DNA from 3 places in the Bacillus sp. VA13 genome. Region 2 is predicted to be linked to each of the others. Evidence: riboswitches for the same ligand, from Rfam matches in the RefSeq annotation. Region 2 holds a riboswitch; each other region holds the start of a gene.
The links. Region 2 has a riboswitch for thiamine pyrophosphate ahead of thiC (phosphomethylpyrimidine synthase ThiC). Riboswitches for the same ligand answer to the same signal wherever they lie in the genome.
Positions count from the first base shown of each region.

Region 1 (5,680 bases), on a different contig from region 2:
ACTTTAGAGGATTTCTGAACACTTTGCAAGCTCACTACATTCTGTTTGCCCGCAGGTTTGTTTGCGGTATAAGCCGGTTTTTCTTTTTGCTCATGCTCTTCATGAGATTCTTGCTCTGTCTCAATATATTCATATTCGTATTCTTCATCTTCCATTGAGAAAAAGTTTTTCAGTTTATTTTTCATGCTCATTGCTGTACACCCCCTGTTTCATTTCCGACTAACGATGAGCCGATTCTAATATAAGTAGCCCCTTCTTCAATTGCAATTTCAAAATCATTTGACATGCCCATCGACAGTTCAGTACACGGAGCGTTCGGCTGTTTCAGCTCCTGAACCTGATCACGGAGTTCTCTCAGCGCTCTGAAACAGCTTCTGATCTCATCTTGATCATCAGTCAGCGGAGCCATAGTCATCAGTCCGGCCACAACGATGTGTTCGAAACCGGAAAGCTCCTGTATGAATGGAATGACTTCTTCTTTTTTCATGCCGTGTTTAGAAAGCTCAAGAGAGGTATTGACCTGCACAAAGCATTGCACAGTACCTTCAGCCCGTTTTTCAATTTCTTTCGCTAATGAGAGCCGGTCTAAGGAATGGATATAGGAAACCGAATTGACGACAGCTTTTGCTTTTCTTGATTGCAGACTGCCGATAAAATGCCATTCCGGATCCCCTTTTATCATTTCCTGTTTGCGGAGCAGTTCCGCATCCCGATTCTCTCCGAGGCAGGTGATGCCCGCATCCACTGCCTCCTGTGCTCTTTCAGGCGATACATATTTTGTGACTGCAATAACCGTAACTTCATCGGAGCTGCGGCCCGATCTGTTACATGCTTCGTTTATTCGTTCGTTTATATGTCGTAAATTATCAACAACACGCAAGATCTTTTATGCCTCCTTCATTCCGATAAAGGACATCATCCGTCCAGTTTTCCCCTGATCGCGGCGGTGAGAATAGAAAAGAGACGGCTCACTTTCCGTGCATAAACCACTGACAGAAATCTGTTCATTTGCCAAACCGCTGTCGATCAATATAAGGCGGTTCAGCTCTTTCAGGTCAAGCTGATATTGTGCCTGTGCCGTCTGATTTACGGCACGTTCTGCTGAAACTGGCAATGCCCGGACAGCATCCATGACACGGTCGTCTACTGTATAGCATGCTCCGCTGATAGACGGTCCTATAACAGCATAAATATCTGAGAGATTTGAACCTTCCTGCTCGGTCCATTGCTTCACCATTTCTCTGCCAATCTGTTTGACAGTGCCTTTCCACCCGGCATGGGCGACCCCGACAAGCGATTTAACCGGATCATAAAAGAAAAGAGGCACACAATCAGCAAAGCATAATGCCAAAAACACATTCTTTTCATTTGTATAGAGCCCGTCCGTTGCTTTTAGAGCTGTGTGATACTCACGGGCGCCTTTTCCCCTATCCCTCTGCGTCACTTTCTGAACGCGATTATCATGTGTCTGATCAGCAAATACCCAAGACTGCAAATCAATATTAAACATATCGGCAATATATTCACGATTTTTAACTACATCTGCATCTTTGTCATGAACGTGCAATCCTGTATTTAACGATTCAAAAGGCTTTTGGCTGACACCGCCGTTTTTCGTAGTAAATCCGGCAATGACTTCTCTGTTGTTTTGATTCGTTTGTGTCCAGTCTTGTATCATGAGTGTCGAGGGTGTGGTAAGACTGAATGGGTGATATGTATTCATGATGATCCAACCTTTCGACAAACATTTAAAAAAGCGGAATTTCCCACTTATTTTACCACATCTTTCTGCATTCGTTGAGCGCCGATTTGCATATTTCTAAATGAAATGTGCCGGAAGAATCCAGACTTCCGGCATTTGCCAATCCGCGGCAGACGAGCAGGTTATGCATGCGGTTCATTTAATCGGACCAAGATTACATCTTCCCCGATTTTTACTATATTTCGCCATGGAATGACCAATTCCTCTTCTTTTCCAAAAAATCCGAGAACTTTCCCATTTCCTCCTAGTATGATCGCCTGAATTTTGCCAGTGGTCACATTGATATCTATATCACCAATGCTCCCCAGCTTTTTTCCGTTTGAGACATTGACGACATCCTTCACCTGAAATTCTGAAATGCTGATCATTCCATCACGTCCTTTTTCCGTCCTTTTTTCAAGTATATGAACGGGCGGGCTGAACCTTGTCAGCAAGAAAAAATTTTCATGGTCACTGTTCTTTTTTACAGCTGCACCAGCCGATGATAAAATTGAGCATAATTTTCGTATAATCTACCAGCTGCTCAATCGATACCTCCTCGTTCACGGAGTGTGCATTGTGAAGATCTCCAGGTCCGTAAATCACGCTTGAAATGCCGGCATTATACAGCCATCCTCCGTCTGTAACAGATTGAGAAACGTCAATAACCGGACGCTCCCGTTTTACTTTCTGATGAGACGCTGTAAGCGCTGAGACGCCTGGGTGGCCAGGGTCAACTTCCAGTGCCGGAAAAATTTCTCCTCTGTCTTCAATCATAGATGAGCCTCCCCACTTGAAGACAGGGCGGTTTTCCCTAAGCCAAATATCACTGTCACTCAGCCGGTTAATGTAATCTTCTATTTCCGCTGCCACTTGTTCATGGGTTTCATTCGGATAAAAATGGACTGTGATCCACAGCCGGCACTCGTCAGCTATAAAAGCCGCATGTCTGCCGCCTTCTATGACAGCCGGGTTAATCGTATTTGTGCCTGGTTTAAAACCGGGATAACGTTTCATGATAGACCAGTGACGCTCCAGTTCACCGAGCCCCGCAATTATTTTTGCCATTTTTTCAATTGCGCTTGCTCCGAATGTTCCTCCGCCTGCATGAATCATATTCCGCCTCGTCCCATCATGAAACGTTTGACTGCTTTTGATTTCAATCCAGCCTGTAATGACACCGCCTTGACCTTGAATATGCATATCGCTCGTATCCGCGACAACTGCAAAATCAGCATGATAGCCCCTCTTGCAGCATTCAAGCGTGCCGGCTTCTCCGACTTCCTCCCCGATAACCGATTGCAGAATCAAATCACCGGGAAGTTCAATGTCGGCTTCACGAATCAATTTCACCGCAAACAGCACACACGCCATTCCGCCTTTCATATCAGAAGCACCTCTCCCGATTAAGAGACCGTTTTTTTCAATTGGATGAAACGGATCATGCTCCCACTCCTCATCCTCTTTTGCCTCTGCCACATCTACATGGCCATTGATGATCAAGCTATGATAATCTGCTGAATCTGTTCCCTTTAGTAGACCTACAACATTGGGATCTCCTGGGTACACGTCCCATTTATCGATCGAGAATCCCATTTCATTTAAAAACCCAGCAATCCAGGACTGAATGCCGTCGGTATTTCTTGCAGGCGGAGCAGGTGTTTTATAGGACATCAGCGTTTTTGCTAGCTGAATAAGCTCCTCCTTTTGATCTTCCACCTTTGTTAACAGAGAGTCTATTTGTTGATTCAATGTGATCCGCTCCTATTCTTTAAAATCAAAAAAGCCGTTTCAAATGTAATGAAACGGCTTAATAAAAACAAACAGAGTCCTATGTACTCCGTTTTTTCACCGCTTCCCTCCGCTGGCATGATCCAGATCAGGTCAAAAGGGTTAAGACAAAGTCTCTCTCAGCTTCGCAAAGCACCCCTAGGATGAATCGATATGTGTTTGTCAGGCATTCGTTATCGGCTCGGCTCTTGTTAAAAACGGCCGATCCTGATTCCATAATACATGGATTGGCGTATCAAAAAAAGCGGAAAGTATTTGATCAGTAAGCATTTCCTTTATTTCTCCCGATTTAAAGACCTCTCCCTGTTTTAACAAAAGGGCTTTGTCAAAGATCGGCAAAATTTCTTCCGCATGATGAGTCACGTAAAGGATCGATGGCGCATTTTCTTTATTTGCAATGTATGTAATCGTGTCTAACAGCTTTTCCCGGGCAATAAAATCCAGTCCTGTGACCGGTTCGTCCAGTATCAGCAGCTCCGGATCAGCCATTAGCGCTCTTGCAATCAAGGCTCTTTGTTTTTCTCCTTGAGAAAGGGTTTCATAGCGGCGGTCGGCATATTCAATTGCTCCCAAGTCCTCTAACAAACCAATCGCTTTTTCCCTGATTTCTGCACTTGGTGTTTCATATAATCCAATCGAAGCGTAAGCTCCGCTCAAAGCAATTTCAAATGCCGAATCTGCCGGATAAAATTTTTGCTGAAGAGCCGCTGAGACGAGGCCAATTTTCCGTCTAAGTTTCTCCCCAAGCTCCGTTTTACCAAATTCATGGCCAAGCACCTGCATCTCGCCCGATGTTGGAAAATAATAAGAGCAAAGCATATTTAACAGCGCTGTCTTTCCAGCGCCATTCAGTCCGTAAAGCACCCAATTTTCCTTTTCTTCCACCTTCCAATGAATATCTCTCAGTATCCATTTTCCATTCCGTTTTAGTGAGACATTGTCAAGCTGCAAAATCATCGTGGTCCTCCTCTTTACTGCCTTTATAATTATTTAAATTTTCATAAAACTTTGCACGAACTAGGATACCTTATTTTTTCCAAAACGTAAACCGCCCGCAATCAATAGAAAAGCCTTTAAAACAAAATCGTTTTAAAGGCTTTTCTTTCATTATTGATGAATATTCTTATTCATTTGTTTGATAGCCGCTTTTTCAAGTCTGGACACCTGCGCTTGGGAAATCCCGATTTCCTCGGCTACTTCCATTTGAGTTTTCCCTTGGAAGAATCGCTTTCTCAAAATCATTTTTTCCCTATCATTCAGCCTTCTCATGCCCTCTTTTAAAGCCAGCTCTTCAATCCATTGTGAATCTTTATTGCGTTCATCACTGATTTGATCCATCACATAAATCGGGTCTCCGCCGTCGTTATAGATCGGTTCAAATAGAGAAACCGGATCCTGGATGGCATCAAGCGCAAATACGATTTCCTCATGCGGTACTTCAAGAACTTTTGCGATGTCTTCTGCAGTCGGCTCCTTGCTTGTCTCACTGATTAACCGCTCTCTTACCTGAAGTGCCTTATAAGCGATATCCCGGAGTGATCTTGAGACACGGATCGGGTTATTATCGCGTAAATACCTGCGGATCTCTCCGATAATCATAGGTACAGCGTATGTTGAAAACTTAACATTGTGGCTTAGGTCAAAATTATCAATGGATTTCATTAGTCCGATGCAGCCGACCTGAAATAAGTCATCAACATACTCTCCTCTGTTATTAAATCTTTGAATGACACTTAAGACAAGACGCAAGTTCCCGTTTACAAGCTTTTCTCTTGCTGAATCATCGCCTTCATCCTGCAGCTGCCTAAACAGCTTTCTCATCTCTTCATTCTTGAGTACTGGTAATTTGGAGGTATCCACCCCGCAGATTTCGACTTTATTTCTCGACACTTTTTTCCCTCCCTACAGGAGCTGCTGTACAACGTTAAGTATCTCCTTGGGTGGGAAAAATATGCACTGCGTTCAGACCGAAAAATAGTCATAATTGGGAAATCCTTGTAGAATCAAGGGATTACCCGTAAAAATTTTTTTACACCATTTTGTTGAATTCTTTTCGCAATCTTTTAATGATTCGTTTCTCAAGACGAGAAATATAGGACTGGGAAATCCCCATCATATCCGCTACATCCTTTTGGGTCTTTTCCTCCT
Region 1 covers NZ_JBVQPP010000001.1:72,549-78,228, reverse strand. Annotated here, with positions in the region: gene sepF (cell division protein SepF) at 1-191, opposite strand, end outside; gene AC0C66_RS00405 (YggS family pyridoxal phosphate-dependent enzyme) at 188-880, opposite strand; gene pgeF (peptidoglycan editing factor PgeF) at 887-1,723, opposite strand; gene AC0C66_RS00395 (YlmC/YmxH family sporulation protein) at 1,885-2,130, opposite strand; gene AC0C66_RS00390 (acetylornithine deacetylase) at 2,213-3,493, opposite strand; TPP riboswitch at 3,581-3,682, opposite strand; gene AC0C66_RS00385 (ABC transporter ATP-binding protein) at 3,695-4,489, opposite strand; gene sigG (RNA polymerase sporulation sigma factor SigG) at 4,640-5,422, opposite strand; gene sigE (RNA polymerase sporulation sigma factor SigE) at 5,562-5,680, opposite strand, start outside.
Region 1: linked by a shared signal. The riboswitch ahead of AC0C66_RS00390 (acetylornithine deacetylase) and the one ahead of thiC (phosphomethylpyrimidine synthase ThiC) in region 2 are both predicted to bind thiamine pyrophosphate.

Region 2 (5,680 bases):
AGCATCTGACGATAGTAGCCTGATGTCGGAATGAACTCAAATTCTTGAACGAACGGAAGGCGGCGTTGGAAGTAGGGCGCTTGTTCGCAGTCTGCTTCGTTAAGACGGAAACCTAGGTTTTCGATTGCTTCCAGCACACTTTCAATCCAAGGGTGCGCTTCAACGAAAATGCGGTCTTGGTCGGATTTATCGATACCGCCTTGTATATCAAGGTCTGTCACTACGGCGACCTCTACTTTCCCTACAGTAATCGGTGTATCAAGAGGGAGGGTGAATGAGAACGGAAATTGCTGCTCTTCTCCAGGCTGAATGGTGAATGAACCAGTGACCTGAAAAGAATGAATTGTAGCGTATTTCCGGTGTTCTTCATCGTCTTTTACAATGACGTACCGTGTGTTAAGCTGTAAATCAATATAGCGGATGTCCTGAGCGATTTTCCCGCCTTTGACATGGACAGTTCCCCGTACTTCTTCTCCTGGATAATATGCGTCTTTCTCTAAAATTGTATCTACTTTTGCAGCACCGATACCGGCACTTGCTGCGAGCTTCTTAAAAAATGACATGTTAGATCTTCCCCTTTTTCTTTTTCTCAACAGATATACGTAAGAAGGAAGAAAAAAGATTCATTTGATTCATACTTTTTACCTATTATTCGTCCGGCCTAGGGACAGACTAAGAATACTATTGAAAGCAAAGGAGCGGATTGAAATGGATAAAGAAAGTATGGTTGCTGATGAATTACACAGAATGTTTTTGGCTGGTGAGCTGCAAATCACGGTAGAGGAGGATATAAACAATATTTCCGAAAGGCTTAGAAACGGTGATCTCAGTTTAGACCGATTAAGCGGTGAAGACGCGTTTATAAAAGAAACGGTAAACGAGGCTTTAAGAAGAGTGGAGCAATAAAAGGGAGAGACGGGATCTGAAAGATGAGATTCCGTCTTTTTTTGTGACTTTGTTACAGTTCTCTGCAAGATAAAAGCAAATCGATTTGAAATGGCTTACTCAGGAGCCAGCCTTTTTCCATCAGAAGTTCAGATAGTTCCCCATGCAGATGAACAGCTGCATCTAATTGATCATGCAACGCTGTTCGGAGGTCGGGGTTTGCAGTTTCCGTTATTGCGACAGTGTACTTTTTAATGATGATTTGTATTGTCGTTAAGCAATCAAGAATCATTATAGGTATGATTGGGGTTGAAAAATCGTTCAATGCCTTCACCGCCTGTTAGTGGGTTTTATCTTTTAGATCTTCCTATTGAGAAGTATTTAGCCTTGTTTCATGGATTTATACAAAATGCTATAATGATTAACAAATTTTTTCGGGGAGTGGGATGATGAAACAGATTATTGCGATGGGCGGCGGGGGTTTTTCGATGGAACCGGAAAATTTGTCCCTCGATCAATATATCATCAATCAATCGGGACGGAAGTCGCCTCGCATTTGTTTTTTGCCGACGGCGAGCGGTGATTCCCAAAACTATATTCAGCGGTTTTATCATGCTTTTCAAACACTGGATTGTGTGCCGTCTCATTTATCCTTATTTAAGCCGCCGACAACAGACTTCATTTCTTTTGTTATGGAAAAGGACGTGATTTATGTTGGCGGGGGAAATACGCGGAATATGCTTGTGCTGTGGAAGGAATGGGGGCTGGATCTTATTCTCAGAGAGGCATGGAAGAACGGGGTGATTTTAGCTGGATTAAGTGCCGGTGCGATCTGCTGGTTTGAAGAAGGAGTGACAGATTCGGCAGGACCGCTGACAAGTATGAAAAGTTTAGGTTTTTTGCAAGGGAGCTTTTGTCCTCATTATGACGGTGAAAAGAACCGGAGGCCGATATACCATCAGTTGATATCTAACGAATTCTTGTGCGATGGCTATGCGGCGGACGATGGAGCGGCTCTCCATTTCATAAATGATCAGCTGTTTCAGACTGTGAGTTCAAGACCGGGTGCAAAGGCATATCGGGTGATGAGGGGTGAACATGAGATTTCTGAAATCCCGCTGCGGGCCAAATATTTGGGTTGAATTAGCTGAATATTTTCTATATTCCTCTTTTTTTTCGATTGGTTTTATGTTAAGATGAGTCCGAAATCAATAGTTACTGGGGGTGCCCGTTTTCGGGCTGAGAGAGAAGGTAAGCTTCTTAACCCTTTGGACCTGATCTGGTTCGTACCAGCGTGGGGAAGTAGAGGAATTGTTTTTATTATTGTCGTGCTGGGCAATAATATGTTTCTTTCTGACTGTAACCGGGTTCATTCACTTGAATCCGGTTTTTTGTGCTGGTTATGGGCTTGATTTTGTCCTTTCAAACGAGAGAGGGGAAGGATCAATGATGCAAAACGATTCAGTGCAGCAAGCCAACATTTCCATTATGTCGAGTTTTTCGGGGAGTAAGAAAATATACGTGGAGGGTTCTTCCTCGGACATCCAAGTGCCGATGAGGGAAATCGCCTTAAGTCCGACGACAGGATCGTTCGGCGAAGAGGAAAACGCGCCTGTGCGTGTCTATGATACAAGCGGACCGTATACGGACCCTGATGTGACCATTAATATTCAAGAAGGATTAAAGCCGCTCCGCCAAAAATGGATCACAGAGCGTAACGATGTGGAAGAATATGAAGGACGGACTATAAAACCAGAAGATAACGGTTATAAAAAGGCAATCCCAAACATAAGCTACCCAGAACTAAAGCGGAAACCGCTGCGGGCGAAAGCGGGTCAAAATGTCACCCAAATGCATTATGCTAAAAAGGGGATCATTACACCTGAGATGGAGTTTATCGCCATTCGCGAGCATGTATCTCCCGAATTTGTCAGAGATGAGGTAGCAAGCGGCCGGGCGATCATTCCTTCAAATATTAATCACCCTGAAAGTGAACCGATGATTATTGGCCGGAATTTCCATGTGAAGATTAATGCGAATATCGGGAATTCAGCGGTTACGTCATCAATTGAAGAAGAAGTGGAAAAAATGACGTGGGCCATCCGCTGGGGAGCGGATACGATGATGGATCTATCTACCGGTAAAGATATTCATACGACGCGTGAATGGATTATTCGCAATTGCCCTGTGCCTGTGGGAACTGTTCCGATTTATCAGGCGCTTGAAAAAGTAAACGGCGTAGCGGAGCATTTAACGTGGGAGATTTACCGTGATACGCTGATCGAGCAGGCAGAGCAGGGAGTGGATTATTTTACGATTCACGCGGGTGTTTTGTTGCGGTATGTCCCGCTAACCGCCAAACGGACAACAGGAATCGTGTCACGCGGGGGAGCGATTATGGCACAGTGGTGTCTGGCCCATCATCAGGAAAGCTTTTTGTATACTCATTTTGAAGAAATCTGTGAAATCATGAAAACGTATGATATTGCTTTTTCTCTTGGGGACGGGCTTCGCCCCGGATCAATCGCTGATGCCAATGACGAAGCGCAATTTGCTGAATTAGAGACCCTCGGAGAACTGACGCAAATTGCCTGGAAGCATGATGTTCAGGTGATGATTGAGGGACCGGGGCATGTGCCGATGCATAAAATCAAAGAGAACGTCGATAAACAAATGGACATTTGCAAAGAAGCGCCTTTTTACACATTGGGGCCGCTGACGACAGATATTGCGCCGGGCTATGACCATATTACTTCAGCGATCGGAGCGGCGATGATCGGCTGGTATGGGACAGCAATGCTTTGTTATGTAACGCCGAAGGAGCATTTGGGGCTGCCAAACCGTGATGATGTTCGTGAAGGGGTCATTACATATAAAATTGCTGCGCACGCAGCAGATCTTGCAAAAGGGCATCCCGGAGCGCAAATACGGGATGATGCGTTATCGAAAGCCCGCTTTGAATTCCGTTGGCGAGACCAGTTTAATTTATCTCTTGATCCAGAAAGAGCGCTTGAATATCATGATGAAACACTGCCGGCAGAAGGAGCAAAAACCGCTCACTTTTGTTCAATGTGCGGGCCGAAGTTTTGCAGCATGAGAATTTCTCAGGATATTCGGGATTATGCGAAGGATAAAAAGCTTAGTGAATGGGATGCCATTCAAGAGGGAATGAAAGAAAAAGCTGAAGAATTTGTGAATCAAGGCAGCAAGCTGTATAAATAATAGATTGACAGGCGAAATGGAATACGTTTTAATATAGCTAATAAATATTACCAGCATTTGCTGATCGGGACACCGAAGGCTCTTATCTTTTAGATAAGGGCCTTTTTTGTATGAAAAAGGAGGGATCATTGATGGGAATCAAAAAAGAGAAGGGGAGAAAACGATTTAGGAAGCGAAAAATATATGGGAATCAGATTTTGCCGCTTGATCTTCTGATTGAAAAAAATAAACGAGAGATTATGAACAGCGCGGAGCTTATGGAGGAAATTTATATGAAGATTGATAAGAAGCATACGGCAGTGCATAACTAAATATAAAAAAACCCGCTAATTACAGCGGGTTTTTACATTTCTATTAAGCATCTTTTTTAATCGGCAATCCAAGGCCTTCTGCCACGCGTTTTCCGTATTCAGGATCCGCTTTGTAGAAATGCTCGATTTGGCGAAGTTTGATTTCTTCTTTTTCTACCGGCTTCATGGCGTTTACGATATTTTCAACAAGGCGGGCACGCTCATCTTCGCTCATTAAACGATAGAGGTCACCGGCTTGTGTGTAGTGGTCGTTGTGATCGTAGCTTACGCTGTCAGCGATTCCTTGTACCGGATATGCTGCTTGTTTATCCTCAGGTGACTCTTTCGGACCGCCGAAGCTGTTAGGCTCGTAATAAACAGATCCGCCGCCGTTATTGTCAAAACGCATTTGTCCGTCACGCTGATAATTGTTCACTTCGTTGCGTGCGCGGTTGATTGGCAGTGCTTGATGGTTTGCACCGACACGGTAGCGGTGTGCATCATGATAAGCAAACAGCCGGCCTTGAAGCATTTTATCTGGAGAAACATCAATACCAGGCACGAGTGTTCCAGGTGAGAATGTCGCTTGTTCTACTTCTGCAAAGTAGTTTTCCGGATTTCTGTCTAGAACCATGCGTCCGACTTCGATTAACGGATAGTCTTTTTGAGACCAAACTTTTGTGACATCAAACGGATCGAAGCGATACGTATTTGCATCTTCTAAAGGCATGATTTGCACATATAGTTTCCATGCAGGGAAATCACCGTTTTCAATTGCGTTGAAAAGATCTTCTGTATGGTAATCAGGGTTTTCACCGGCAATTTTTGCTGCTGTATTGACATCAAGGTTTTTTACGCCTTGTTCTGTTTTAAAGTGATATTTAATCCATACGCCTTCGCCTTCGGCATTTGTCCATTTGAATGTATGGCTTCCGAAGCCGTGCATGTGGCGAAGTGTTGCAGGAATTCCGCGGTCTGACATCAGAATTGTCACTTGGTGCAGTGATTCTGGTGAAAGTGACCAGAAATCCCATATAGCTGTAGGGTTTTTCAAGTGTGTTTTTGGATCTCTTTTTTGTGTATGGATGAAATCAGGGAACTTAATCGCATCGCGGATGAAGAATACCGGTGTATTGTTACCGACGATGTCGTAGTTTCCTTCTTCAGTATAAAATTTAACAGCAAATCCGCGCGGGTCGCGAACGGTGTCAGCCGAGCCAAGTTCACCGGCAACTGTTGAGAAACGGATGAACAACGGTGTCCGTTTGCCGACTTCAGAAAGG
Region 2 covers NZ_JBVQPP010000003.1:625,511-631,190, reverse strand. Annotated here, with positions in the region: gene spo0M (sporulation control protein Spo0M) at 1-563, opposite strand, end outside; gene AC0C66_RS15170 (hypothetical protein) at 703-906, shown strand; gene AC0C66_RS15165 (spore coat protein) at 959-1,177, opposite strand; gene AC0C66_RS15160 (Type 1 glutamine amidotransferase-like domain-containing protein) at 1,335-2,027, shown strand; TPP riboswitch at 2,096-2,203, shown strand; gene thiC (phosphomethylpyrimidine synthase ThiC) at 2,335-4,107, shown strand; partial or broken gene AC0C66_RS15150 (FbpB family small basic protein) at 4,239-4,437, shown strand; gene katA (catalase KatA) at 4,462-5,680, opposite strand, start outside.

Region 3 (5,680 bases), 430 kb from region 2:
CCTGAAATTGCGCAAACCGCTGTACAGCTGGGGATTGATTTTTCGAATATTACAATTAAAACCAATCTTGCCCAGGCATTAAACTATCATCAATAAGAAAAAATCCGCTATCCCCGATAGCGGATTTTTTATGAGGCAAAACAGAAAGATACGAGAAAAGATCCTGCGAATAACAAGAGAACGAGGCAAAAGAACAGCCAGTCGCGCCGGTTGACGGTTAGTGTCCGGTAATATGTCCGGTTTCTGCTTCCAGTAAAACCTTTCGATTCCATCGCAAGCGCTGTCCGTTCCGCTTTTCTAATGGCGCTTGCCAAAAGCGGGATGGTATACCGCTTTAACGCGCTGATTTTCTCAATGAAGCCGCTCTCCGCCGCTCCTCCTCTGATCTTGTGAGCCTGCTGGATCAGCTGGACCTCATCCTTTAACAGCGGAAGAAAACGAAAGCCTGCAATGACGCCATATGCGAGCTTTGGTGAGAGCTTGCACTGCTGGACAAGGCTCAGCATAAATAAAATCGGATCGGTTGTAAAAACAAACATCATCGATAAGGCAGAAAAGCACAAAATACGAAACCCGAGAGAGATGCCGACAGATACATTATCGCTGTTGATCGAGATAGGACCAGCTTGAAATAAGAAATTATCCGGAGTTGTCGGAACCTTGCCAAAAACAGCGGCTGTCCATACGCATCCGAATGCCAAAATCAAAAACGGAATCGTAAACAAAAACCATTTTTTCAATGGGATTTTGGCCGCCAATAGAATACCCGCAACAATGATGATATAAAAACACGCAGGAGTGTAAGGATTGTAAATAAACGACAGCATGACAACACAGCAAAAAACGGCGGCCGCTTTCACTGTCGGATTAATGAGATGTAACGGCTGTTTCATCACGCACCTCCTTTTGATATGCCATCCATTCATATAAAAGGGGAAGGGTGAGCTTTGCTTTTTGGACAAGCCCTGTTTCCTGAGAAAATAACTGCGCTGGAGATCCGTCAAAGGCCAGGCCCGTATCGTGAAGCACTAGCACGCTGTCGGCATACGAAGACACAAGCTCCATATCGTGTGTAATCATGAGGACAGCGGTTCCTTCTGCCTTGATACGCTGAATCATGTCCATGCATTCAGCCGCCGTACGGGCGTCCTGGCCAAAGGTTGGTTCGTCTAATAATAAAACCTTTACGTCATGCATGAGCATGGTAGCGACGCTCAGGCGCCGTTTTTGCCCTTGGCTGATTGCAAACGGATGATGATCAGCCAAATGCGCAAGACCGAAACGATGCAGCAGGTGCTGCGCTTTTTTCTCAGTTTCAGCATTTACTTTCTGGCCGAACAGCAGCTCGTCATATACTGTGCCGGCGACGAACTGATGCTCCGGGTTTTGAAAAACAAATCCCATTCGTTTTCGCAGTTCAGTTTCTTTATACGATTGCAGCGGCTTATCATATAGAAGAATCTTGCCGTTTTTCGGCTTCATCAGACGGGCGAGGACGGATAAAAGTGTTGATTTTCCAGTGCCGTTCGGGCCGACAAGCGCCGTCAAAGAGCCTTCGCGCAATGAAAAGCTGATGTTTTTGAAAATCGTCTGCTGTCCTCTTGCGAACGAAAGGCCGCTGATTTCCAGCACACTCTTCCCAGAAGGAGCTTCCTTCTTTTCGGCATGCCCGGCAAAGGGTTCTTTGAAAAGCGTTTCTTTTGATAAAGTAAACGGCATACTGAGTTTTTCCTGCAGGCCACACACTTTTGGAATCGCGATGCCCAACTCCTTTAGGCTTTCCGCTTCGTGCTGAAATAGATCTTTCGTCCGGCCATCGAGCGCTTTTTTCCCTGATTTGTCCAGTACAATCGTTCTCTCAATCCAAGGCGTCCATTCTTCAAGCTGGTGCTCAATGACGAGGAGGCTGAAGCCTTTTTCTTGCTGAAGATCTTTCATCATGTGAACGAATTCCCGAGCTGAATATGGATCTAATAAAGAAGTTGGCTCATCTAACATAATAAGCTCAGGCTCCATCGCCAAAATACAGGCGAGAGCCACTTTTTGTTTTTGTCCTCCTGACAGTGCAGATATTGTTTTTTCTTTTAAATGGGTAATGCATAATTTTTCTAATACGGCATCAATCTTCTCCGCCATCTCTTCTTTCGGAACCTGCAGATTTTCTAGCCCAAAAGCGATTTCGTCCTCCACCGTCAGCATGCAAAACTGCTGATCCGGGTCCTGAAAGACGACCCCGGCATGCTGAGCAATTGTTTCGGAGGTTTCAGCACCAGTGACCGGCTTTTGAAATAAAAATACATGTCCGGACTGTATGCCGTCGCAAGCCTCCGGGTAAAGACCGTTTAAACAAAGGGCGAGCGAGCTTTTTCCGCACCCGCTCGGCCCTAACAATAAAGCGCATTCTCCTTTTTGAAGCTCAAACGAAATGTTTTGAAATACCGGTTTCTCGTCTTCTTCATAAGAGAAGCTGAGCTGGTCAACCGTCAGGAAGTCATCAAAGGCTTGCATGTTCTGATGCCTGCTTCCGTTTCTTTTTCAGTTCCTTTCCGAGTGCCATTCCGTTTAACACACCCGTATAAGCGAGAGAGTCACTGATCGCTTTTCCGAGCAGCCCCGCAAGCAACGCGCCGGAAATCAGACGGATGACAAGCATGATAAGAAGATAACCTGGTGAATAGGCTGCATAGCCAGAAACAAAGAGATCGTAGATAAAGCTGGCTACTGAAGATCCCATTCCTGCCAGCAGAAGTACAGGCAGAGAGTATACTTTCCAGCGTGTCGCGAGAAATACAGCCTCAGCCCCGAGACCTTGTACAATGCCGATGACGATGACCATCGGGCCAGACGGATTTCCCAGCAAGCATTCTACGAGAGCGGCAATGATTTCAGAAACTAGCGCCGCACCCGGTTTTCGAATAATGTACGCGGCGATGACAGAAACGATAAACCAAATGCCGTAAATCGGTTCATAGGCGATTGGCCCGAACATACCTGCAAGTACGTTTCCGAAATGCGTGAATAATAAATAAACAACGGCAAAAACGATACTGATAACGGACATGATGACAATTTCTTTTACTTTCCAGCTTTTCATTTTATCCCTGCTTTCTGTTTTTTCTTGATGGACTGTTAGCCGAGAGATTCACAGTCATGGTTACGTGGTTTGTTTGCTGTTCAGCCATGCGGAAAACGGCCTCCAGTGTTCTGAACACGTCATGCGCATCCCCGTCAAGCTCGCTCGCATAATGGACACCTTGTACGAAGGTGCCTTCTGCTTTCGCAATATCGACAGCTTCCATGATCAAGCCCATATAATCCGGCTCATTCATCGGATAAAGCGCAAATTGGCACGGCGCTTCCGCGTTTAGGCTTCGGACAGCATCTTCATTGACACGCTTATCGTTCGCGGAAAGATATGTATCTCCCTGTGTATCGCCCGGGCATCCGATGGAAAACGTGCCGTTCATGACGATGTGTTTTTCGCTGTTCGCCGCATAAAGATAAATGGCTTTGGCAGCGTCGAATACATGATCAATCGACCCGCGCAGAACTGTGCTGATATGGTCGGTTTTCGTCCAAACTTTAGATGTGTCTGTTTTTTTTAGCGCAGACTTGATCACACCGATAAAATCATCCGTCATCGGGTATAAAGAGAACCGAAACCCGGCAATTCTGCTTGTACCACAAATATGATCCATTTCTCCGACCTCCTGTTTTTTTGGTAAAATAAAAAACTGCATATCCTAAGGGAATATGCAGTCATAGATCGATTAAGCGCACAAAAAATACACCATTCGGTCAACCTGCACTTCCCCACGCTGGTATTATCCAGATCGGGTCATAAGGGATCAAAGCGCGTGTTTACGCGCTTTATCTCAGCCAAAACAGCACCCCTAGTGCTTTCCGTATACAATTTTTTATTTTGACATCATAATAGATGATAAGACTCATTTTGTAAACAATGAAATCATTTTTTTCATATAGGGACAGGAGAGGATGATCAAATTTGGAAAAAGGGCACATGTTAATTGTGGAAGATGAAGAGAAAATTGCCAGGGTGCTCCAGCTTGAATTGGAATATGAAGGATATAGCGTCACTATTAAACACGATGGCACAGAAGGACTGAATGCGGCCGCGGAAGGCGGGTATTCATTAGTGCTTCTTGATGTCATGCTTCCGGGACTTAGCGGCCTGGAAGTGCTGCGCCGCTTGAGAAAAACGGATCAGCAGACACCGGTCATTTTATTAACGGCACGCGACAGTATCCCTGATAAGGTAACAGGGCTGGACATCGGTGCGAATGATTATGTCACCAAGCCGTTTGAAATCGAGGAATTGCTTGCGAGAATCAGGGCGGCGCTGCGCCAAAATGGAACAAAAACAGAAGATATCTGCACCTTTCTTACATATGACGACTTGCGGGTGAACGAAAAAACCCGTGAAGTGAGACGCGGAGACAAAGAGGTGGAATTAACGCCCCGGGAATTTGATTTGCTCGTGTATATGCTGAAGCATCCGCAGCAAGTGCTGACACGGGAGCAGATTCTAAACTCGGTATGGGGATTTGATTATATCGGTGATACAAATGTCGTGGACGTCTACATCAGATACATTAGAAAAAAACTGGACTATCCTTACGAAAAACAGCTGATACATACCGTTCGCGGGGTCGGCTATACCATTAAGGGGTAAACGATGAAGCTGAAGACCAAGATTCATCTGTACACATCAATATCGCTGTTGATTTTATTAATTTTGGTCCATACCGCAGTCTATCTCATTTTTTCGTCCGCGCTGACCTCAAAGGATGCGGCCCGGCTTGCAGATGAGACGGATAACATTGCTGAAGCGCTGCATGCTGCTGAAACAGAAGGAGTGGCTTTGCAGGACATGCTGCAGGCCTATCTTCCAGCAAACGGCATGGTTCGTGTAGTGAATGGTGACCAAAAAGCCGTCATGACCATGACAAAAGAAAAAGGGTATAAAGATTTTCCACTCTCTTTTCACAGCGGGGAAACGGCAGATGTAAGGAAACATGACGGCAAACTGTTTGCTGAAGCTGCTGTTCCGGTTATTTGGACCGATGGGCAAGTGGTATCTCTTCAGCTGGTTGAAAGGCTGGAGAACACAGAAGAAAGTCTGTTTCTGCTGAAAATCATTTTAATCGCTGCAAGTGCTGCTGTTTGTATCGCTTCTTTTTTTGCCGGCAGCTTGCTGGCCCGCCATATCATCAATCCGATCAGACGATTAATGATGACGATGAAAGACATACAGCGGGAGAAAGCATTCAAAACGATTTCCTTGGAAGGACAGTCGCACGACGAGTTATATCAGATGGGGCTGACATTTAATGAGATGGCGATGATGCTGAAAGAGCATTACGATAAACAGCAGCAGTTCGTTCAAGATGCTTCACATGAATTGAAAACTCCGCTCACGATTATAGAAAGCTACAGCAGCCTGATGAAGCGGTGGGGGGCAAAAAAGCCGGAAGTGCTTGAGGAATCGATAGAAGCCATTCACTCAGAAGCGGTGCATATGAAAAAATTGACCAAACAGCTTCTGGCGCTGGCCAAAAGCCATAAAGAATTTGAGCTTGACCTGAAAACAATCGATCTGGTTAAAGTATCGCGCGCCGTCATGCAAACGCTCCAGCCCGCCTATCAGCGTGACATTTTG
Region 3 covers NZ_JBVQPP010000003.1:190,768-196,447, reverse strand. Annotated here, with positions in the region: gene rsbRB (RsbT co-antagonist RsbRB) at 1-96, shown strand, start outside; gene thiX (HMP/thiamine ABC transporter permease ThiX) at 129-893, opposite strand; gene AC0C66_RS12870 (ABC transporter ATP-binding protein) at 868-2,508, opposite strand; gene AC0C66_RS12865 (ECF transporter S component) at 2,495-3,094, opposite strand; gene thiU (HMP/thiamine ABC transporter substrate-binding protein ThiU) at 3,096-3,698, opposite strand; TPP riboswitch at 3,794-3,905, opposite strand; gene ykoG (two-component system response regulator YkoG) at 4,007-4,693, shown strand; gene ykoH (two-component system sensor histidine kinase YkoH) at 4,697-5,680, shown strand, end outside.
Region 3: linked by a shared signal. The riboswitch ahead of thiU (HMP/thiamine ABC transporter substrate-binding protein ThiU) and the one ahead of thiC (phosphomethylpyrimidine synthase ThiC) in region 2 are both predicted to bind thiamine pyrophosphate.